One region of the Dactylosporangium salmoneum genome, then DNA from elsewhere that is predicted to be linked to it. Evidence: riboswitches for the same ligand, from Rfam matches in the RefSeq annotation. Region 1 holds a riboswitch; the other holds the start of a gene.

Evidence for each region. Region 1 has a riboswitch for S-adenosylmethionine ahead of ABD352_RS41920 (aminotransferase class V-fold PLP-dependent enzyme). Riboswitches for the same ligand answer to the same signal wherever they lie in the genome.
Region 2: it holds a riboswitch for S-adenosylmethionine, as region 1 does, so the genes downstream of both, thrC (threonine synthase) here and ABD352_RS41920 (aminotransferase class V-fold PLP-dependent enzyme) in region 1, are expected to answer to the same signal.

What each region holds. Positions count from the first base shown of each region.
Region 1 covers NZ_BAAARV010000083.1:94,906-106,442, forward strand. The annotation lists gene ABD352_RS41870 (beta-keto acid cleavage family enzyme) at 1-313, shown strand, start outside; gene ABD352_RS41875 (asparaginase) at 306-1,253, shown strand; partial or broken gene ABD352_RS41880 (helix-turn-helix domain-containing protein) at 1,324-1,725, shown strand; gene ABD352_RS41885 (hypothetical protein) at 1,740-2,207, shown strand; gene ABD352_RS41890 (DUF2516 family protein) at 2,275-2,601, shown strand; gene ABD352_RS41895 (alpha/beta fold hydrolase) at 2,612-3,502, shown strand; gene ABD352_RS41900 (alanyl-tRNA editing protein) at 3,624-4,361, shown strand; gene ABD352_RS41905 (AI-2E family transporter) at 4,371-5,618, opposite strand; gene ABD352_RS41910 (GroES family chaperonin) at 5,801-6,109, shown strand; gene ABD352_RS41915 (PrsW family intramembrane metalloprotease) at 6,114-7,604, opposite strand; SAM riboswitch class IV at 8,018-8,135, shown strand; gene ABD352_RS41920 (aminotransferase class V-fold PLP-dependent enzyme) at 8,115-9,344, shown strand; gene ligD (non-homologous end-joining DNA ligase) at 9,361-10,248, opposite strand; gene ligD (non-homologous end-joining DNA ligase) at 10,241-11,179, opposite strand; gene ku (non-homologous end joining protein Ku) at 11,274-11,537, shown strand, end outside.
Region 2 covers NZ_BAAARV010000083.1:237,395-248,931, forward strand. The annotation lists gene ABD352_RS42505 (cold-shock protein) at 1-203, opposite strand, end outside; gene paaN (phenylacetic acid degradation protein PaaN) at 472-2,145, opposite strand; gene ABD352_RS42515 (GNAT family N-acetyltransferase) at 2,200-3,210, opposite strand; gene thrC (threonine synthase) at 3,529-4,797, opposite strand; SAM riboswitch class I at 4,812-4,948, opposite strand; gene ABD352_RS42525 (glucosyl-3-phosphoglycerate synthase) at 5,035-5,952, shown strand; gene ABD352_RS42530 (hypothetical protein) at 6,233-6,715, opposite strand; gene ABD352_RS42535 (ABC transporter permease) at 6,761-7,636, opposite strand; gene ABD352_RS42540 (alpha/beta fold hydrolase) at 7,722-10,418, opposite strand; gene ABD352_RS42545 (AAA family ATPase) at 10,496-11,537, shown strand, end outside.

The sequences.
Region 1 (11,537 bases):
CGTGCCGGGCGGGATGCCGGGCACGGTGGCGGCGCTCGCCGCGTGCGAGGCGGCGCTGCGCGACCTGCCCGAGGGCACCACCTTCTCGGCCACCGGGATCGGGCGGACCTCCCTGCCGGTGCTGCTGGCGTCCCTCGCCGCCGGCGGGCACCTGCGGGTGGGCATGGAGGACACGGTGACCTACGCCAAGGGCCAGCCCGTGGAGAGCAACGCCCAGCTCGTGGCCCGGGCCAGCGGCTTCGCCCGGCTCGCCCAGCGGCCCCCGATGACCGCGGCCGACGCCCGCGCGATGCTCGGGATCGCCAATGGCTGACCTGTACGCCGGCGGCGAGCTCCTCGCCGAGGTGGTGCGCAACGCCGTGGTGGAGAGCCGCCACCACGGCTCGGTGGTCGTGCTGGACGCCGGCGGCGAGGTGGCGGCCTGGGCCGGCGACGTGCTCGGGCCGGTGTTCCCGCGCTCCTCGGCCAAGCCCATGCAGGCGGTCGGGATGCTGCGGGCCGGGCTGGCGGTCCGCCAGGCCGAGCTGGCGCTCGTGGCGGCCAGTCACCGCGGGCAGGCCGTGCACCGCGAGGGCGTGCTGCGGCTGCTGGCGGACTCGGACATCCCCGTCTCCGCCCTGCAGTGCCCGGCGGAGTACCCGTTGTCCGAGGACGCCCGCGACGAGGTGGTGCGGGCCGGGCACGGCCGCGAGCCACTGTTCATGAACTGCTCGGGCAAGCACGCCGGGATGCTGCGCACCGCGAAGGCCAACGGCTGGCCCCTGGAGACCTACCGCGACCTCGATCACCCGCTGCAACGGCGGCTGACGGCCACGATCGAGGAGCTGACCGGGGAGCCGGTCGGCGCGACCGGGGTCGACGGCTGCGGCGCGCCGCTGCACGCGCTGTCGCTGCGCGGCCTCGCGGGCGCCTTCCTGCGGCTCGTCGGGGCGCCGGAGGGCAGCCACGAGCGGGCCGTGGCCGACGCCATGCGGGCCCACCCGCAGATGGTCTCCGGCGAGGACCCGGCCGAGGACGACACCCGGCTCATGCGCGCGATCCCGGGCCTGCTGCTCAAGGGCGGCGCCGAGGGCATCGCGGCGGCGGCCCTGCCCGGGGTGGGCGCGGTGGCGCTGAAGGTCGACGACGGCGGGCTGCGGGCGAGGCTGCCGGTGCTGGCGGCGGCGTTCGGGCGGCTCGGGGTGACCCTTCCGGGTCGGGTTCTCGTTTTCGGGGGCGGGCGCGAGGTCGGCGTGGTTCGCTCGGTGTGGTGATTCGGTTCACGCTAGCTGTGGCTAGCGTTTTGCTTGCAACAGCTAGCAGGCCGCGCTACCGTCGTGAAGCGTGACCGAAGAGCCGCGCGACCTGGGTGGGTTCATCCGTGACCTGCGCCGCAACGCGCGCATCTCGCTCCGCCAGCTCGCCGAGCAGGCGGGCGTGAGCAACCCGTACCTGAGCCAGATCGAGCGCGGACTACGCAAGCCGAGCGCCGAAGTGCTGGCCCAGCTCGCGAGCGCGCTGCGGGTGTCGACCCCGCTGATGTACCTGCGGGCCGGGCTGCTGGAGCGCGAGGGGCACGACGTGCTCGCCGCGATCGCGGCGGACAACGACCTCACGGTCGCGCAGAAGCAGTCGCTCACCCAGATCTACGAGACGTTCCGCAGGGAAAACGCGCGGAACGTGACGGCCCCCGAAGGCGACGCCGACGCCGCCGAGCCGGGGCCCGAGCCGGAGCCGACACGTTCCCACGAGGAGTCGCAATGAGTGTGAACACCACCACGAAGAGCACCACTCGCAAGATCCCCAACCCGGTCTACGCCGCGGCCGGGGCCGGTGACCTGGCGTACCAGCAGCTGCGCAGGCTGCCGGAGCAGGTCGCCCAGCTGCGCGCCAGGGTCGAGGAGCTTCGCCCGGCGGTCGCCGGCGCGGTCTCGGAGGACAACCTGCGCACCCTGCGCGGCGTGGCCCGGCGCAACGCGGTCCACCTGCTGGCCAGCGCCCAGGTGGCGCAGGACCGGGCCGTGGCCGTCTACACCGGCCTGGTCGCCCGGGGCGAGAAGGTCATCAGCACCGCCCGCGGCGCGCAGGCCAAGGTCCAGCTCCAGCCGGCCGACAAGGTCGTGACGGCCGAGGTCACGGCCACGGAGGAGCCGGCCGACCCCGAGACGCCGGCCAAGAAGGCCTCCGCCAAGAAGGCCGCGCCGAAGGCCACCGACGCCAAGAAGTAACAGGGTCTTCGGGAGCCCTCCGGCACCGTCGCGCACGGGCCGGGGGGCTTCGGCATAAGCTCGGTGCATGGTGAGTGCCGTCCCGATCTTCTACGCCCAGGTCGAGAACTACATCTCCATCGCAGTGTGGATCTTCGTCCTGGTGCTGGGGGCCGCGGCCTTCCTGCACTGCGTGGTGCAGCGCACCGACGCTTTCCCGGCGATCGGCACCATGTCCAAGTCGGTCTGGTTGGCCCTGATCGGTGGCGGCGAGCTGCTCACCGCGATCTCGCCCAACCTGCTGCTGGGCTACCTCGGCATCTTCTCGCTCATCGCGGCCGGGATCTTCGCGGTGTACCTGCTCGACATCCGGCCCGCCCTGCGCGACGCGGTCGACGGCCACGGCTCCTGGTGACGGGCTCCCCGTGATGGACTTCCGCTGGCCGCCCCCACCGGACGGGCGACCCGACCGGTTCCGCCCGCCGGTGACCCGGGGGCCGCAGACCGGCCGGCCGACCATCCCGGCCCCGCCGACCGAGCTCGTCGCCACGCCGCACGGCGTGGAGCTGGAGCAGCTGGTGACCGGCGAGGGCACGCCCGTGACCGTGTTCGCGCACGGGCTGGGCAGCGGCATCGCCGAGACCCGCCCGCTGGGCAGCGCCGTGCGCGGGCGGAAGGTCTTCTTCCAGTTCCGCGGACACGGGCAGTCGGCGGCGCCGGCGGGCGCTTGGACGTACGAGGACCTGGCCCGCGACCTGCGGGCGATCGCCGACCTGGCCGGCGCGACCCGGGCCCTCGGCGTCAGCCTCGGCGCCGGGGCGCTCACCCGCCTGCTCGCCGACAACCCGGGCCGCTTCGACCGGGCCGTGTTCTTCCTCCCCGCCGTGCTCGACGCGCCCCGGCCGGCCGCCGCCCACCAGCGGATCACCGCGCTGCTGGGAGCGATCGAGGCCGGCGACGCCGGGGCCGTGGCCGACGTGATCTCCCAGGAGATCCCGGCCCAGATGCGCAACACGCCCTCGGTCTGGGCGTTCCTGCGCCAGCGCCTCGACCAGCTCATGCGCGACGGCCTGGCAGCGGGCCTGACCGACCTGGCCGAGCAGGCCGCGATCCGGGACCGGGCCGACCTTGCCGCGGTGCGGGCCGACTGCCTGGTGATCGGCTGCCGGGGCGACGACCTGCACCCGGCCGTGGTGGCCGAGCAGCTCGCGGCCGCCCTGCCCAACGCCGAGCTGCACGTCTACGACCGCCCCGGCATCCTGTGGACCCAGCGGGCCGACCTGCGCGGCCGGATCTCCGATTTCCTGAACGGCTGAGCGTTTCTGGCCGAACGGCCGACCCGGCGGCATGTATCAGATTCGCGACTGACGGGTCTTGTATTGCATGACGACCTCACTTCGCTGGGCGGGACCGACTCGCCGCATATAGTCGGCTTCCATGGGTGTCACACATCACGGCCGCACGTACCGGCTCGACCTGGCCGACCCTACGCTGCGCGAGTGGACCTGCACGGTGCTGCACTCCTCCCCCGAGGAGGGCATCGTGCTCGACCGCTCGGCGTTCTACCCGGGCGGCGGCGGCCAGCCACCGGACCACGGCGTCCTGCTCTGGCAGGGCGTGCAGACCCGCATCGTCGGCACCCGCAAGGCCGACGACCTCTACCTGCAACCGGCCGAGGACGACCCGCTGCCCCCGGTGGGCACCGAGGTGACGGGCGCGGTCGAGGACGACCGCCGCACCAAGCTCATGCGCACCCACTCGGGCCTGCACGTGCTGTGTGGCGTGGTCTTCCGCGACTTCGGCGCGCTGGTCACCGGCGGCTCGATGGAGCCGGCCGAGGCCCGGATGGACTTCAACCTCCCCGAGGTGCCGCCGGACTTCAAGGCCCGCCTGGAGGAGCTGGTCAACGCCGAGGTGGTGGCCGACCGCAAGGTGGTGACCAAGGTGCTTGGCCGCGACGAGGCCCTGGCGCTGCCCGACATCATCCGCACCCAGTCCAACCTGATCCCGGCCGACGAGCAGGAGATCCGCATCGTCGACATCACCGGGCTGGACACCCAGGCCGACGGCGGCACGCACGTCGCCTCGACCGCCCAGATCGGGCGCCTGCAGGTGGTGAAGGTGGAGAGCAAGGGCAAGGCGAACCGCCGCGTCCGGGTCCGCCTCACCGACTGAGCCCCGGCGTCAGTCCGGCGAGACGACGACCGCCTCGGGTGGTGGCTCGTGGCGGTGCTGGACAAGATGGCGGATGCCCGTGTTCAGCACCGCGACCAGCGGGACGGCGACCAGCGCGCCGATGATGCCGGCCAGCACCACGCCCGTCGCGATGGCCACGATCACCGCCAGCGGGTGGACCGAGACCGCGCGGCCCATGATGAGCGGCTGCAGCACGTGGCCCTCCAGCTGCTGGACCGCGATCACGCCGATCAGCACGACCAGGGCGGTGATCGGGCCCTCGTCGACCAGGGCGACCAGGACCGCGACGGCGCCGGAGACGGTGGCGCCGACGATCGGGACGAAGGCGCCCAGGAAGACCAGGGTGCCCAGCGGGAACCAGAAGTCGACGTCGAGGAAGAACAGCAGCAGGCCGATGCCCAGGGCGTCGATGAACGCGACCAGCACGGTGGCCCGCACGTAGGCGACCAGGGTGCGCCACGCGGCCTCGCCGGCCCGGCGGATCGGGTCGCGGGCCGGGGTGGGCAGGATGCCGGTGAGGAAGTACCAGATCCGCTTGCCGTCGCGCATGAAGAAGAACGTGACGAAGAGGATCAGCAGCATCAGGGCCAGGACCTCGACGGTCGCCGTCGCCGTGCTCAGCGCGCTGTCGGTGAGGCTGCCGCGGTTGTCGTTGAGCCAGGTCGTGGCGGCGGAGAAGAAGGCGTCGAGCTGCCGGCCGCTGAGATGCAGCGGGCCGGTGGTGAGCCAGTCCTGGATCTGCTCCACGCCGTCGGAGGCCTTGTCGGACAGGGCCGGGAAGCCGTTCACGAACTCGCTGATCACCAGCGTCAGCACGCCGGCCACCAGGCCGAGGCCGGCGACGAGGACGAGGAACGCGGCCAGCGACGAGGGCAGCTTCACGCGCCGGCGCAGGAAGCCCATCGCCGGGGCCAGCAGGGCCGAGAGCAGCAGCGCGATGCTCAGCGGGATGAGCACGGTCCTGAGACGGCCGACGAGCCACAGCAGCACCGCGAGCGCGGCGATGAGGATGAGCAGGCGCCAGGACCAGGCGGCGGCCACGCGCAGGCCGTGCGGTATCTCGGCGTCGTCGCGGCTGGTCGTCGTGGCGTGGTTGATCGCCGGCTCCGGCTCGGGCGGCAGATCCGGCACGGCCGCGTCGACCGCGGCGGCGACCTCCCGCTCGGCCCTCGCCTCCTCCAGGCGCTGAAGGTAGGCGCGGCGCAGGCTCGCCCGCACCGAGTCGAACCGGCCCACGTGCGACCTCCCTTGACGCGCTTTCGCTATTGACCAGGACACCACCGTAGTCCGGGTCGCTGGGCGTTGGCACGCATCAAGGCGGTAGCGTCGCAACCGTGACAGCACAACCCACCGCCGGATACCAGCCGTCCACCGGCGCGACGTCCGGCGGATCATCAGAGGCCACGTCCGGCGACGCCCTGCCGATCCGGCTCCTGCACGACCGGGTCCTGGTGCGGCTCGAAGGCGCCGAGGGCGAGCGCCGGCACGTGTCGGGCATCGTCATCCCGGCCACGGCGTCGGTCGGCAAGCGGCTGTCCTGGGCGACCGCGGTCGGCGTCGGGCCCAACGTGCGCTCGATCGTGGCCGGGGACCGGGTGCTGTTCGACCCCGAGGACCGCTCCGAGGTGGAGCTACAGGGCCGCGACTACGTGCTGCTGCGCGAGCGCGACGTGCACGCGGTCGCGGCCCGGCGGGTCGAGCCGGACTCGACGGGCCTCTACCTCTGAGTCGCTACCGGTAGCCGTAGGGCCCCGCGAAGGCCGTCGGGGCCGTCGGGGGCGGGGGCGGCGGCGCCACCGCGACGGGCACGGGCACGACCGGGGTCGGCGGCGGGTCGAGCACCCGCACCACGCCGTCGGGGAACGTGATGTGGTACCGCGCCCCGTCCCACACCGCCCGCGGCGCCGTCGGGTCGCGGCCGACGAACACCTGGCGGTAGGCGTCCAGCGCGGTGAGTAGCTGCCGCTCCTCGGCGAGCGTCTCCATCCGGCGTTTGGGCTCGTCGTCCAGGCCGCGGTAGAGCCCGTCGCGCAGCAGCGCGAGCCGGGTCGCGTCGAACTGGAAGGCCCGCATCGCCTTGGCCCCGGCGTCGCCGGCCACCCGTTTGGCCCAGCGCCGGGCCGAGATCCGCCGCCCGAGCGTGCCCAGCGCGGCCACCTCCGGCGGCGAGAACCATCCGGCCCGCGCGTACTCGCCCAGGATGCGCTCGGTGAGCCGGCCCTCGTTGGCGCGCAGCCACAGCGCGAAGCCGACCATGGCCAGGAAGATCGGCATCATGACCGCGAAGTAGCCGTACAGCAGCACGATGGTCGTCGTCGAGCCGATGACCGACATGAGGTTCCACGAGCCGTGCAGGCACATCGCGAGGAGCAGGCCGGCGACCGGGGCGAGGAAGCGCACCGCCCGGTTCGAGGTGCGCGAGGCGACGCCCAGGCCGATGCCGGTCATCGACGTGAAGAGCGGGTGCGCGAAGCCGCTGAGCAGGATGCGCACGATGAAGATGCCCACCAGCGCGGCCGCGCCCGAGGCCGCGCCGGCCTTCTGGGCCGTCTCGCCGTACCCCTTGAAGCCGAGGTAAAGGATGTTCTCCATCATCGCGAAGCCCGCCGCCGACATTCCGCAGTAGACAATGCCGTCGATGATGCCGCTGAACGCCCGCGGGCGGCGCCAGATCAGCAGCACCGGGCCGAGGGCCTTCATGCTCTCCTCGATCAGCGGCGCAACCAGCACCGCGACGAGCGACTCGCTGAGCCCGGCCTTGTCGGCGAAGTAGGCGCTCGTGGTGTTCACCGCCAGGGCGACCGCCGTGGCCACGCAGGCGCCCCAGCCGAAGACGAAGATGAGGTACTTCACCGGCTCCGGCTCGTACCGGTCGAGCCACAGGAAGCAGCTGACCAGCAGGGGCACCGGCACGACGGCGGAGACCACGCCCACGACCAGGCCCGTCAAGCCGCCGTTGAAGCCGAAGAAGGTCAGCACGGCCACGCCGCAGAGGGCGATGAAGCTCATGACCCCGATGAGCGTCCACAGCCGCCGCCTGTCGGACCGCTTGGCCGGCGGGGCGGCGGCCAGCGCGAGCGCGGCCGTCGGGTACTCCTGCTGGCCGGTGCTGGGCTCGGCCGCCTCGATGACGTTCGGCACCGCGACGCCCGGCAGCACCGGCGGCCAGCCAGAGGGCGCGCCAGGCGGGGCGGAGGCGTGGCCGAGCTGGACCTGCGGCACGATCGGCGGGCCAGCGGTGGGCCGGGCCCACGGGTTGGGCGCCGGGCCCGGGATCGGCCCGCCGCCCGGATGCGCGTGACCGCCACCCGGGGACGCCCAAGCGGGACCGGAGACCGGCCCGGCCGGACCCCCGCCCGGCGATGCCCATGCGGGGCCCGAGACCGGCCCGGCCGGACCCCCACCCGGAGACGCCCAAGCAGGGCCCGAGACCGGCTCGGCCGGCCCGCCACCCGGATGCGCCGGACCGGAGACCGGCTCGCTGGAACCGCCGCTGGGCGCTGCCCAGGCACCCGGCCCCGAGGCCGGAGCCCCCGACGAGGGGGAGTCCGGCGGGCCGGATGTGGGCGAATTCGGCGTCCCACTCGGCGGGAGTTCGCTCATGGGGCCACTGTATCCGCGGTACCGTCTGGACAGGTCATGAGTGCCAGCGCACAAGCCCCGGCTTGCTGGCCGGCAACCCTCGCGTTCGCGGCGGGGTGCCCCGGGTGATGACCTGGCCCGGCACGCGGTGTGTCCGGGCAAGCGCGAGCGAAAGGGTCACCCGTGTCCATTGTGCTGTCCCCCGGCGAGATCAAGCTGCCCGACGGACGCTCCGTCGACTTCGCCAACCTCGACATCGCCGCCACCGCGCCCTGCCTGCGGGCCGTCGCCGACGCCGTGGCCGAGCTGCTGCCCTACTACGGCTCCGTGCACCGCGGCGCGGGCGCGCTGTCGCAGCGCTGCACCCGCGAGTACGAGCAGGCCCGCGAGACCGTCGCCGACGCCCTGGGCCGCGGCGCCGGCGACACCGTGATCTTCACCCGCAACACCACGGACGCGTTCAACCTGCTGGCCCGGGCCCTGCCGGACGGCACCCGGGTGCTCACGTTCGACGCCGAGCACCACGCCAACCTGCTGCCCTGGCGCGACACCGTCCGGCTGGCGGTGCCGCGCTCGCCGGACGAGGCGGTCGAGGCGCTGGGGTACGCGCTGGCCCGCGTCCGGGCCCCGCAGGTGCTCGTCAGCGTGACCGCGGCGAGCAACGTGACCGGCGAGGTGTGGCCGGTGGCCCGGCTGGCCGAGGTGGCGCACCGCTTCGGCGCCCGGATCGCGGTCGACGCGGCCCAGCTGGCCCCGCACGACCCGGCCGCGCTGGCCGGCCTCGGCGCGGACTACGTGGCCTTCTCGGGTCACAAGCTCTACGCCCCGTTCGGCGCGGGCGTGCTGGCCGGCCGGGCGGACTGGCTCGACGCCGCCGAGCCCTACCTGGCCGGCGGCGGGGCCAGCGCGCACGTCGGCGACGACCACGCGGTGCGCTGGGCGAGCGGGGCGGCCCGGCACGAGGCCGGCACCCCGAACCTGCTCGGCGCGGTCGCGATCGCCACCGCGCTGCGCACCCTGCGGGCCGACGGGCTCAACGGCCACGAGCGCGCCCTGGTCGCGCGGCTGCGGGCCGGGCTGGCCGAGCTGCCGCACGTCGAGGAGCTGCGGCTCTTCCCCGCCGATGCCGAGCGGGTCGGGATCGTCTCGTTCGCGCTGCTCGACCGCGACGCCGGGGACGTGGCCGTGGCCCTGGGCCGGGAGCACGGGATCGGGGTGCGGACGGGGCTGTTCTGCGCGCACCCGCTCACCCGCCGGCTGCTCGCCGAGGCGGCCGAGCGCAAGGGCGCGGACCGGGCCCCGGAGCACGCGGTGCGGGCCAGCCTGGGCATCGGCACCACCGAGGAGCACGTGGAACGGCTCCTGGCCGCCCTGCGGTAGGTGCGGGAGCGAGTGGCTACCGGGCGCCCCGTAGCAGGTCGCCCAGGTCGGCCACGCGGTCCAGGACCGCGGACGGGGTCAGGTCGGCGGCGGTGAGCTCGCCGGCCTCGACCTCGTCCCAGGTCAGCGGGGCGCTGACGGTCGGGGTCTCCCCCGCCCGCAGCGAGTAGGGCGCGACCGTGGTCTTGAACGCGTTGTTCTGGCTCCAGTCGATGAACACCTTGCCGGGGCGCAGCTGCTTGGCCATCTTGGCCACGACCAGCCGCGGGTGGCGGGCGGCCAGCTCCTCGGCGACCGCCTTGGCGTAGGCGCTGACCTCGTCGGCCGGCTCGTCGCCGGGCAGCGGCACGACCAGCTGCATGCCCTTCTTGCCGGAGGTCTTGGGGCCGCAGCCCAGCCCGTCGGCGGCCAGCCGCTCGCGCATCAGCAGGGCCACCTCGTAGCACTCGGGCAGGCCGGCGGGTGGGCCCGGGTCGAGGTCGACGACGAGCTGGTCGGGGTCGAGCGGGCGGCCCTCGGCGTCGACCCGCCACTGCGGGGTGTGCAGCTCCAGCGCGGCGAGGTTGGCCAGCCAGACCACCGCGGCCAGCTCCTCGACCACGATGAAGTCGATCTTCTCGCGGCCCTTGGACGAGCCGGGCACCGGCAGCCGTACCGTGCGCACCCACTCCGGCGTGCCGGCCGGCGCGTTCTTCTCGAAGAAGCTGGCGCCGTCGACGCCGTTGGGGTACCGCGTGCGGGTGAGCGGGCGGCCGGCGAGGTACGGCAGCAGCGTCGGGGCGATCCTCGTGTAGTAGTCGAGGACCTCGCCCTTGGTGAAGCCGGCCCGCGGGTACAGCACCTTGTCGAGGTTGGAGATCTCCAGCTGCCGCCCGTCGACCTCGACCCGCAGCCGGTCAGGCATCGCTCACCTCGGTCGGGGTGAGGTCCGGCCGGATGCGCAGGAAGCGCGGGAAGCGCAGCCGGCCGTCGCGCGTGCGGTGGCTGAACTTGACCTCGACGACCAGGTGCGGGTGCACCCAGACGGCGCCGCGGGTGTCCTCCCGCGGTACCGATGCGCCGAAGGGATTCTGGCTCGTCGACAGGGGGCCGAGCGCGGCCAGCAGCGACTTCTCGGACTCGCCGGAGATGCCGCCGCCGACCCGTCCCCGGTAGGTCAGGCCGCCCGGAGCGTCCGCGGCCGGCACGCCGACCAGCAGGGCGCCCAGCGCGCGCTTGCCCGGCCGCCAGCCGCCGACCACGAACTCGGCGCTCTCCTCGAGCTTCACCTTGACCCAGTCGGGGGTGCGAATGCCCGGGTGGTACAGCGAGTCGGCCCGCTTCGCCACCACGCCCTCGAGCCGGTTCTCCAGGCTGGCCGCCACGGTCGCCGCGCCGTCCTCGAAGGACGGGGGCACGACCGCGCGGGCGCCCAGGGCGAGTCCTTCGAGGCGTTGGCGGCGGATGCGGTACGGCAGCGACACCACCTCCTCGCCCTCGGCCCTCAGCACGTCGAAGACCAGGTAGGTGACCGGCACCGCGGCGGCCAGCCGGGCCGCCCGGTGCGGCTCCCGCACGTGCATGCGCTCGGCGAGGACCTGGAACGACGGCTGCCCGGCCTCGTCCATGGCCACCACCTCGCCGTCGAGCACCGAGTCGGCCAGCTCCCGCCCGACCCCGGCGAGCTCCGGATAGGCGGCCGTCACCTCGGCCCCGCTGCGCGCGAAGAGCCGGGTCGCCCCGCCGCTGACCACGGCGATCGCCCGGATGCCGTCCCACTTGAACTCGTAGGCCCAGCCCGGCCCGGTGGGCAGCGGTCCGGGCGAGGCGAGCATCGGTGCCGGCGGCCCTGCCATGCCCACACCATAGTTCGCCTGCGAGTTCCTCGCGCCCGGCTCGAAACGATGCGATTCTGATGAGTAAGGTCCACACGCTGCGGAAAGGATCTTCATGCGCGCGATCTGGAAGGGCGCGGTCTCCTTCGGCCTGGTCTCCATCGCCGTGCGGCTGTACTCGGCGACCGAGGAGAAGGACATCCGCTTCCACCAGGTGCACCGGGAGGACGGCGGACGGATCAAGTACAAGCGGGTCTGCTCCGTCGACGGCGAGGAGGTCGCCTACGACGACATCGCCAAGGGCTACGACCTCGGCGGCGGCGAGATGGTGATCCTGACCGACGACGACTTCTCCGACCTGCCGCTGACCACCAGCCGG
Region 2 (11,537 bases), 140 kb from region 1:
CAGGCGAGGTGGCGCACCTGCTCCGCCTGCGGGCCCTTCTGGCCCTGCGCGATCTCGAACTCCACGCGCTGTCCGTCTTCCAGCGACTTGTAGCCGTCCATCTGAATCGCGGAGAAGTGGACGAACACGTCCTGTCCCCCGTCGACCGCGATGAAGCCATAGCCCTTCTCGCTGTTGAACCACTTGACGGTGCCCTGTGCCACGGTGCACTTCCTCTACTTCGGTCCTGCTGCGTCACTCGGCTGGCTGTGGGGACCAGCCCCCGGGCCTTCGACCACAGCCGCCGGATCCGGGGGTGGCTCCGGCGAAGGAACGACGACCGAACCGCACGGTACAGGAGTTACCCCTGCCTCGACAGGCCCAAATCGGACAGCAAGGTCACGAATCAAGCAGTTTGAAAAGGTCGCCGAGCATGCCTTCTCTTGCATGATCAGACATCGCCCGGCGACTACGTGTTAGTAAGTAACAGAGTTAGACGTGACGGCGTGACTGAACTACCCGGAAGCGTCCCGCCACGTACGCCCCGTCGGTCAGCGCGGCATTGGCGGCCGGATTGGCGCCACTGGCATGGAAGTCCGAAAAGGCGGCCGACTGGTTCACGAAGACCCCGCCCGTAAGGTTGACTGACAAATGCACGCCGGCAAGCAGCGCGGCCTCTTCCATGGCGTCCAGGACGTCCTCCGACGTCGAATACACCGAAGCGGTCAATGCGCCCTTCTTGCCGACGGTGTCGGCGAAGATCCGCAAACTACCCACCGTGGAATCCGTTCCTACAACGAAGGAAATGGGCCCGAACCACTCCGTGCCGTAGGTCTGCGCGTCGTCGGCGCCGAGCTTGCGGATGAGCGGGGTGCGCACCGTCGCGCCGGCGTAGGTGGGGTGCGAAACGTCTGAGGATTCCAGCACCGGATCGCCGAGCGTGGCCGCGTTCGCCAGCCGCTCCAGCACGCTCTCGTTGACGATCGCGCCGGTGAGTTCGACGCCCTTGGCCGCGTCCGCGGTGAGCTTCGCGACCGCGCTCGCGATGCCCTGGGCCACCTCGTCGAGGCTCTTGTGCCCCTCGTCGGTGGCGATGCCGGTCGCCGGGACGAGGATGTTCTGCGGGGTGGTGCACATCTGCCCGGAGTACAGCACCAGCGAGAACCCGATGTTGCGGCACATGCCGGCGAAGTCGTCGGTCGAGTCGATCACGATCGTGTTGACGCCGGCCTTCTCGGTGTAGACGACGGCCTGGCGGGCGTTGGCCTCCAGCCAGTCGCCGAACTCGGTCGAGCCGGTGAAGTCGATGATGCGCACCTCGGGGCGCAGGGCGAGCGTCTTGGCCAGCCCCTCGCCGGGCGCCTCGGCGGCCAGCAGCACGAGGTTGGGGTCGAAGCCGGCGTCGGCCAACACCTCCCGGGCGATCTTGACGGTGATCGCAAGGGGCAGCACGGCCCGCGGGTGCGGCTTGACGATCACCGGGTTGCCGGTGACCAGGGACGCGAACAGGCCGGGGTAGGAGTTCCAGGTCGGGAACGTGTTGCAGCCGACGACCAGGGCGGCCCCCCGCGGTACGACATGGAAGCTCTTCGACATGTGCAGCGTCTGCCCCTTGCCGGCCGGCTTCTCCCAGTCGGCGGTGGCCGGCGTGCGGGTCATCTCCCGGTAGGCGTAGGCGACCGCCTCCAGCGCCCGGTCCAGGGCGTGCGGCCCACCGGCCTGGAAGGCCATGACGAAGGCCTGACCGGTGGTCGCGTGCACGGCGTTGGCGAGCTCGAACACGCGCTTGTGCAGCCGGTCGAGAATCTCCAGGGTGACCCCGGCGCGGGTCTGCGGGCCGGCCGCCCGCCACGCCGGCATGCCCTCGGCGAGCGCGGCGAAGGCGGCGTCGAGGTCCAGGTGGGGGTACCGCACGTCGAGCGCGACGCCGAAGGGCGAGCTCTCGGTCGACACCCAGTCGGCGATGCCGGCCTGGTCCTTCAGCGGGAAGTCGGCGCCCAGGTAGGCGCGGAAGGCGGCCTCACCCTCGGCTGCGGCGTGCTCGCCGTAGATCCGGGGGCTCGGCGACTCGGGATAGTTGGACCAGTACGCACGCTCGGCGATCGCGGTCAGCGCCCGCTCCAGCGTGTCGGCGTGGCTGGTGAACATGGGGTGTGAGTTCTCCATGGCGCCATCCTGCCACCGCCCGGTGTGGGTCGACCGGGCGAAGCCGCATCGAGCCTAGAAGGCGGTGGGGCCCTGCCAGTTGGCCCAGGTGCCCGCGAAGCGGAACCCCATGGCCTCGTTGATCGCGATCATGTAGTCGTTCGAGACCGCGTTGAACGTGTCGACCGTGGTGACCGCCGGCTCGGCGACGAGCATCGCCCGCAGGTTCTCGACCTTCGCCACGATGCCGAGGCGGTGGCCGCGGTGCCCGGGGTGCACCAGGGTGATCCCCTGCCAGGCGTGCCAGTCGACGCCCTCGCTCAGCCGCATCGCGGTCCAGGCGACGAGCCGGCCGCTGGCCGCGTGGACGACGCCGGTCTGGTAGCGCCGCAAGCCCCAGGCGACGAACATCCGCTGCTGCTCCCGGAAGCGCCCGGCGTCGATCTTCTGCGGCTCGTATTCCAGCTCGCCCATCGGCGTCTCGGCGATGAAGGAGCTGTCCAGCGCGGCGAGGTCCTCGAGGTACTCCTCCGGCGCCTCGCTCTCCCATCGCACCACGGTGTAGCCGTCCGCGCGGGCCAGGCCCTCGGCGTGCAGCCGGTCGAGCGCGGCGTGGTCGAGGTCGGCGATGAGCAGCCGCCGGCGGGCGTCGGTCAGGCCGTCGCGCATCCCGAGGCCGGCACAGAAGGCCTCATGCGCGGGGGCGAGCGGGCTGAACGAGTGGGCGGTGGTGCGCCCGGCGGCCCGGGCGAGCTCGGCCGCGTGCCGGTAGAGAGCCCGGCCGACGCCGCGGCGCCGGTGCCCGGGGGCGACGCGGACGTCGATGTGGGCGTTGGTCAGGTTGTCGCGCAGCGGCAGTTCCAGCTGGACGGTGCCGGCCGGCGCGTCGCCGTCGAGGGCGAGGAAGACGCGGCGTCCGTGCCAGGGCGCCGGGATGCGGAACAGCGCCGCGTGGTGGAACCGGCTGCCGTCGGGCCAGTCCGGCACGTCGGCGCGCATCGCCGTTTCCTCGATGTCGTAGGTCGCGTCGATCGCCGCCGGGTCATCGGCGTGCACCTCGACGATCTCGAGCGTGGTCTGGGCCATGGCCTCAGGGTGGGCGCGCGTGAGCCGGCGCGGCAAACCATTTATGCCCGGAAATTGGTCGAGAGGACGCTCGCCAACACCTCCGGTGTTGTGGTCGCGGCCTCCACCGATATCGGCGAAAGCTCGCGGCGACACGTCCTCCCGCACCGAGCATCCTGGACCTAGGTACCTAAGGCGTCAAGTCCACCGATCAGCGCACGGCGCGCTGTCGATCACACTCCGTGTCGGACATAACCGCCATTCGGGCAACCCGTTCCACGTCCCGGTCTGAAAGCGCTCTCTTTTCCTGAACGCTGGGTAACTACGGGGCCGGAAAAATCATCCGAGCAGGCCGGCCTCGCGGGCGGACTTGAGCGACGGCTTCACCCGGTGGGTGGGTCCGACGTTGCCGGCCACCGCATCGAGGGTCTTCAGGCCGTCGCCGGTGTTGAAGATGACCGTCTCGGCGCTGGGGTCGAGCTTGCCCGACTCGACGAGCTTCTTGAGCACCGCCGTGGTCACCCCGCCGGCCGTCTCGGCGTAGACGCCGGTGGTCCGGGCGAGCAGCTGGATGCCGGCGCGGATCTCGTCGTCGTCGACGTACTCCATCCAGCCCCCGGTGCGCCGCACCGACTCCAGGGCGTAGACGCCGGCCGCCGGGTCGCCGATGTTCAGCGACTTCGCGATGCCGGTCGGCTTGACCGGGGTGATCTCGTCGACGCCGTCGTGCAGGGCCTTGGCGATCGGGTTGCAGCCGGCCGACTGGGCGCCGAAGACCTTCCACTCGGTCGGCGGCACCAGGCCGATCTCGACCAGCTCGGCGAACGCCTTGTCGATCTTCGTGAGCAGCTCGCCGCTGGCCATCGGGATGACCACCTGGGCCGGGATGCGCCAGCCGAGCTGCTCGGCGACCTCGTAGCCGAGCGTCTTGGAGCCCTCGGCGTAGAACGGCCGGACGTTGACGTTGACGAACGCGGTGTCCTCGAACTCGTCGGTCTCGGTCAGCTCCGAGCAGAGCCGGTTCACCTCGTCGTACGAGCCTTCGATGGCGACGACCTCGCCGCCGTACACGGCGGTCATGATGATCTTGCCCGGCTCCAGGTCGGCCGGGATGAACACCGTCGACGGGACGCCGGCCCGGGCCGCGTGCGCGGCGACGGAGTTGGCCAGGTTGCCGGTGGAGGCGCAGGAGTACCGCGTGAAGCCCAGCGCCTTGGCCGCGGTCAGCGCCACCGAGACGACCCGGTCCTTGAACGAGTGCGTCGGGTTGGCCGAGTCGTCCTTGACCCACAGCTGCGCGGTGAAGCCGAGCTCCTTGCCCAGCCCGTCGGCCTTGACCAGCGGGGTGAGGCCCGGGTCGAGGCTCACGCGGGTGTCCGGGTCGACCCCGACGGGCAGCAGCGGGGCGTAGCGCCAGATGTTCTGCGGGCCGGCCTCGATCTGCTCGCGGGTCACCTGGGCCAGCGCGGCCGGGTCGTAACCCACCTCGAGCGGGCCGAAACACTCGTAACAGGCGTGCTGCGCGGCGAGCGAGAAGGTGGCGCCGCAGCCGCGGCAAACCAGGTTGCGGGCCGGGGAGTCGGTGAAGACGCTGAGCGTCGAGGTCATGGCGGAGGCCTTTCCTCTCATCTTTCCCAAGCGCACGGGCGTGCACCGGGACGGATTTGGCACCTACCGCGCACTGGCCTCGACATCGAGACGCGCGCAGGGGTTGCCGGGGCTTCATCGGGCCGTATCCCTCTGCCCCTCTGGATGAGGTATGAAGTTGTGCCACCAGTGTAAGGGGCGCCACCGGGGGCCGGGTATGAGTCATCTCACGACTCGGACACCGCTAGCGTTGATCTCATGCACCCGATCGCGGCGGACTGGTTCGCCCGGCGCACCTCCGGCTGGCGCGACTGGCCCGAGGAGGAGGTCCTGGCGGCGAAGGGCGACACCCGGGTGAGCGTGGTGCTACCGGCGCTGGACGAGGAGCCGACGGTCGGCGAGATCGTGGCCGGGGTGCGCACCCTGGGCCCGCTGGTCGACGAGCTGATCGTGGTCGACTCGGGGTCGGTGGACCGCACCGCCGAGGTGGCCGCGGCGGCCGGCGCGACTGTGCACCACCGCGACGACATCCTGCCGGGCACCGGCTCCCGGCCGGGCAAGGGCGAGGTGCTGTGGAAGGCGCTCGCGGTCACCAAGGGCGACATCCTGGTGTACGTCGACGCCGACCTCACCGACTTCCGCCCCCACTTCGTGACCGGCCTGCTGGGCCCCCTGCTGGCCGACCCCGCCACGCTGATGGTCAAGGCGTTCTACGACCGCCCGCTGCTGGACCTCTCGGCGGCCGGCGGCGGCCGGGTCACGGAGCTGGCCGCCCGGCCACTGCTCAACGCCTACTTCCCGGAGCTGGCCGGGGTCGTGCAGCCGCTGGCCGGGGAGTACGCGGCCCGCCGCTCGCTGCTCGAGTCGCTGCCCTTCGCGGCCGGCTACGGCGTGGAGACCGGACTGCTCATCGACGCCTGGCGCGAGCACGGGCTGGACGCCATCGCGCAGGTCGACCTCGGCCAGCGCACGCACGGGCACCAGGACACGGCGGCGCTGGGGCGGATGGCCGCCACGATCCTGCAGACGATCAACGCCCGCGTGTTGCCGAGCCGCTCGCTCTGGCCGACGTTGACGCAGTTCGAGCGGCATGATTCCGCCGTTGTACCGCGGGAGACGGCCGTCGCCCACCCCGACCGCCCGCCGATGCGCACCGTCAGCGGCTACGAGGGATAGCACCCGTCGACGGGAACAAGCCGACAAGTCGGGCACTCCGTGCCGCGACTTGTCGGATATTTACCCTGACGGGGCATAGTCTCTGTTTTTTCGTCCGCCGTGGCATAAATCCGACATGTCGTGGCGCGGAGCGCCCGACATGTCGTACCCGCGGGATATGCCCGTTCAGGCGGCCGCTTCCTCCGACTCCGGGACGAAGCGCCACAGCTGGGCGGTGGCCGTCGCGGCGCCCATCGTGGCGCGGAGCGCCCGACATGTCGTACCCGCGGGATATGCCCGTTCAGGCGGCCGCTTCCTCCGACTCCGGGACGAAGCGCCACAGCTGGGCGGTGGCCGTCGCGGCGCCCACGACGGCCAGGGCGAGCGCGCCCCACTCGACGGCCAGCAGCCACCACGGGGTGTCGATGATCGCCACCGGTTCGTCGCCGGTGAACGAGCCGACGACGACCGCCACCGCGACCAGCAGCATGACCACCAGCAGCAGTACGGCGGTCAGGCGCAGCACCCACTCGCCGGAGCGGCCGGCCAGGCGGGCCAGCAGGGTGCTGCCGGCGGCCACGATCGCGGCGAAGGCGCTGGCGAACGAGCCGAGCAGGTTGAAGACGCGCGCGGTCTCCAGCTCGGTCGGGCCCTTGGTCACGTTGGACGTCTGCGCGAAGTGGGCCCACTGCACCAGGTGGCCCTGGTCGTAGTAGAGGCCCGCCGCGAGGGCGGCGAGCCCGACGACCAACGCGCACGCGCCCCCGAGGGCGGAGATTCGCATGACCGGGCACCCTACCCGCCGGTAGGGCGCCCGGTGGACCTGGGTCTAGCTGACCACGTCCTTGCGCAGGAAGCGCCAGAACCCGAGGGCGAAGAACACCGTGGCGTAGGCGATCGCGGCCACGGCGCCCTTGACGAGGTCGTCGACCTGCATCGGGCTGGAGAGCAGGCCGAGCCAGGCGTCGTTGTAGTGCGTCGGCAGGACCGTGCGCAGGTTCCCCAGCGCGGTGATCTGGTCGAGGATGTTGGACAGGATCTGCAGCAGCACCGCGCCGCCGACCGCGCCGAGCGGGGCGTCGGTCGACACCGACAGCAGGAACGCGAGCGAGGCGACGACGAGCAGGCAGACGCAGAGGTACCCCACGATCTCCAGCAGCCGCACCACCCCCGTGCCGGCCGGGATGTCCCCGCCGATCGGCGCGCTCAGCGGGGCCCAGCCGTAGCGCAGCGTGCCGGCCAACAGCGCGGTGCCGACGAGGGTCAGCACGGCCAGCAGGCTGTAGAGGAGGGAGACGGCCAGCTTGATGCCGAGCAGGCGGGCTCGCGGGACGGGCATCGCCAGGAGGTACCGCAGGCTGCCCCAGCTGGCCTCGCTGGCCACCGTGTCGCCGCAGAACAGCGCGACCACCACGACCAGCAGGAAGCCCGACGACACCAGCAGCGTGAACAGGGTGAAGTTCGGGCCGCCGGAGGTCGCCAGGTCCGACAGGCGGGAGAACTCGCCGTTGCCGCCGCCCCCGTTGTCGTTGTTGTTGCCGCTGTCCAGCTGGAACGCGATGAGGATGATCAGCGGGAGCAGGACCATGAAGCCCAGCGCCATCTGCGTGCGCCGACGGGAGGCCTGCCTGCGGATCTCCGTCCACAGCGAGAGGGTGGCGCGGGGACGGTACCCCACCGCTCCCCCAACAACGTCGGTGCTCATGCCGTCCCCTCCGCTTCGCTCCGGCGCCGGCCTGAGCTAAAGCTGTTCATACTGTTCGCGGCCCCTCCGCTCCGCTCCGGACCGCTCACGGCCGCTCCCCACTCGCCTTGGTGTCCCCGCCGACGAGCGACAGGAACGCGTCTTCCAGCCGGCGCCGCGGGGCGATTCGGTCGATGCCGACCCCGGCCTTGACCAGCGCCGCCACCACCTCGGCCCGCGGCGCGCCGTCGATGTCGACGACCAGGCCGCGCCCGCCGGACCAGGCCACCGAGCGCACGCCGGTGAGCTCCTGCAGTACCTTCTCGGCCGCGTCCACGTCGGAAACGTCCAGCTGCACGCTGGGCGACTCGCCGACGATCTCGTCGACCGGCCCGGCCGCGACCACCTCGCCCCGGTGCATCACCACCACGTCGGTGCAGGTCTGCTCGACCTCGGCCAGCAGGTGGCTGGAGACAAGCACGGCCCGCCCGCCGGTGGCGTAGCGGCGCAGCACCTTGCGCATCTCGGCGATCTGCGGCGGGTCCAGCCCGTCCGTCGGCTCGTCGAGCACCAGCAGCTCCGGCAGGCCGAGCATGGCCTGGGCGATGGCCAGCCGCTGCCGCATGCCGTGGCTGTAGGTGCGCACCCGCCGGTTGACCGCACTGCCGAGGCCGGCGATCTCGTACGCCTCCTCGAAGTGGGCGTCCTCGGCCGGGCGGCCGGTCGCCTTCCAGTACAGCTCCAGGTTCTGCGCCCCGGTGAGGTGCGGCAGGAAGCCGGGCCCCTCGACCAGCGCCCCGACCCGGGACAGCACCGGTGCGCCGGGCAGCAGCCGGTGACCGAAGACGAGGATCTCGCCCGCGGTCGGCCGGGTCAGCCCCATGAGCACCCGCAGCGAGGTGGTCTTGCCGGCGCCGTTCGGGCCGAGCAGGCCGACCACCTGGCCGCGCCGCACGGTGAAGTCCACCCGGGCCACCGCGACGAAGTCCTTGTACTCCTTGCGCAGCCCGCGCACCACCAGCGGCGTGTCGACGAGCTCGGCGTCGACGCTGCGGTCGATGCGCCGGGCCCGCCGCCGGGCGAGGACCAGCACCACGGCCAGGCCGAGCGCGATGGCCGCGAGCAGCCCGGCGAGCACGTAGCGCCAGACGATGTCGGGGTTGGCCAGCGGGGTGCCGGCGATGGCGGGGAGGTCGACCGAGCCGTCGAGGGCGACGGTGTACACCACCGGCTCCGTCGGCGACCAGTAGCCCGTGTCCGCCGTGGCCACCGTGACCCGCACCCGGCTGCCCGCCTCGAAGCGGTGCACGACCGCGGGCAGGGTGACGGTCACCGGCACGGCGTCGCCGATGTTCTTGGGCAGGCCGGTGAGGTGGATCGGGGCGATGAGCCCGTCCGGCACCGAGGGCTCACCCTTGGCCGGCACGTCGTAGAGCTTGACGAAGAGCGTCGCCTCGCCGGTCGGGGACGCGACCCGCAGCCGCACCTTCGGCGCGCCGGCGACGTCCAGGGCCGCGCCGACCGGGGTCGAGACGAAGTCGGCGTGCTGGCCGGGGATCTCCTGGGTGATCCCGCCGGCGCCGGCCGCGCCGAGCAGGCCGGACAGCCCGGCGATGGGCAGCGAGGAGATGCCCGCCGGATTGCCGTCCGGCGGACTGGCGATCCGCTGGTCGGGGCCCTGCAGCGTGACGGCGGCGCCGACATTGTTCAGGCCGGGGTAGGCGTCCACCGAGGAGGCGGCGGTGACCAGGCCGCGGCCCTGCGCGTTGAGGCCGGAGACCCGCGAGTAGGTGAAGCTCGTCGGCGGGGTCGCCCCGTCGCCCTTGAGGTAGTGGCCGAGCCACTGGTCGCTGAGCTGCCGCAGCCGGTCCACCTCGGACTGCGGGCCGCTGCCGCCGTCGTGGCCGCCGGTGTACCAGGCGACCCGGACCGGCGTGCCGTTGGCCGCGATGCCGCGGGCGTTGGCGTCGCCCTCGCTGAGCGGGAACAGGGTGTCCACCTGGCCCTGGATGAGCAGCGTCGGCGCCTTGATCCGGTCCAGCACCTGCGACGGCGAGGACTTGCGCAGCAGCGCCTCGGTGGCGGGGGTGGACCGGCCGGTGGTGGCGATGTCGAGGTACGCCTTGCAGATGTCCTCGGCGAAGCGCCCGCACTGCGGGTTGGCCGGGTTCTCCGAGGAGCCGAAGAACTCCCCCGCCCACTGCTTCTTGAACACCCCGCCGGGCAGGAAGACGTTGACGAGGTCGTTCCAGGTGATCATCGGCACGATCGCGTCGACCCGGGCGTCCTGGGCGGCCAGCAGCAGGGACAGCGCGCCGCCGTAGGAGCCGCCGACGGCGGCCACCTTCGGGTCGTTGCCGTCCTTACGGATCTCGGGCCGCGCGGCGAGCCAGTCGATCAGCCGCTGGGCGTCCTTGACCTCCCAGTCCGGGCTGTCCAGGTGGATCTCGCCGGTGGAGCGGCCGAAGCCCTGGGCAGTCCAGGTGAGCACGGCGTAGCCCTGGTCGGCGAAGCGCTCGGCGTCGGAGCGCACGCTCTGCTTGGTGCCGCCGAAGCCGTGGGCCAGCAGGACGGCCGGCACCGGGTCGCCGGCCCCGGCCGACTTGGGCAGGTACAGCGTCGTGTCCAGGGTGACCTCGGACCCGTCGTCGGGGCCGGTCTTCACCGTGATCATTTGATCGGTGGTGCGGAAGCTCTTCGGCTTGGGCGCCGAGGCCCAGCCGACCAGCCCCACTACGAGCACCAACGCGACGGCGCCAGAGATGATCTGGCGCCGGCTCAGGCTCGGCAGGCGAACTCGCATTGACCAAACGTACGCATCGGATGTTGCGGCGGGCGCAATCCCTCAGGCCCTTCACAGCAACGGCTACGCTCGTTTGCGTGTCGGCGACCTTGACGCTCACCGCCAGCCTCCGCCCAGCCGCGCTCGACGCCCGCCGGGGTGTCGTCCGCCTGCACCCGGAGGTGCTGACCGCGCTCGGCCTACGCCCGGGCGACCCGATCGCGCTCACCGGCCGGCGCACCTCGGCCGGGATCGTCGCGGTGGCCGAGCCGGGCGCCAGCCGGGCCCTGCTCTACGCCGACGACCTGGTGCTGGGCAACCTCGGCCTGCGGGACGGGGGCCAGGTGGCGGTGGCCGCCGCCCCGCTGCGCGCGGCCCAGACGGTCACGCTGTCCGGGCCGGCCGAGATCATGGCGGTCGTCTCGCCGGAGATGCTGCGGCTGGCCCTGCTGGGCAAGGTCGTCACGGTCGGCGACAACGTGTCGCTGCTGCCCCAGGACGTGTCGCTGGGGACGCTGTCGGTGTCGGCTCCCGCGGTACACATGGTGGATCGCGGCCTGGTCGAGGCGGCCCGGCGCAGCCTGTCCAACACCGTCGGCTACGCGTGGACGAGCGCCCTGCTGACCGTGGTGGCGGCCGACCCGGACCCGGGCGCGCTGGTCACCATGGACACCGCCGTCGGCTGGCAGCACGGCCAGGCCACCCACGCACCTGGCAGCGTCGTCGCGCCGGCCGGCTCCGCCCCCACGGCCGCCGCGCCGGCCTCGGCCCCGGTCCCTGCTCCGGTGCTGGACGACCTGCCCGGGCTGCGGGCGCAGGCCGAGCAGCTGATCGAGCTGCTGGACCTCGGCTTCCACCACGGCGAGGTGCTGGCCAAGCTCGGCACCACCGTCTCCCTCGGCGTGCTGGTCACCGGCCCGGCCGGCTCGGGCAAGTCGGCGCTCGTGCGCGCCGTCGCGGCCGAGGTCGAGGCCCAGGTGGTGGCGCTGTGGGCGCCCGAGATCGCGGCGCTGACCAACAACGACGCCGCGGCCCGGCTGCGCAAGGCGGCCGACGAGATGCGCGCCCCCGGCCCGGCCATCCTGCTCATCTCCGACGTCGACGCGCTCGCGCCGCGCGACCAGCCCGGGCCGCTGGCCA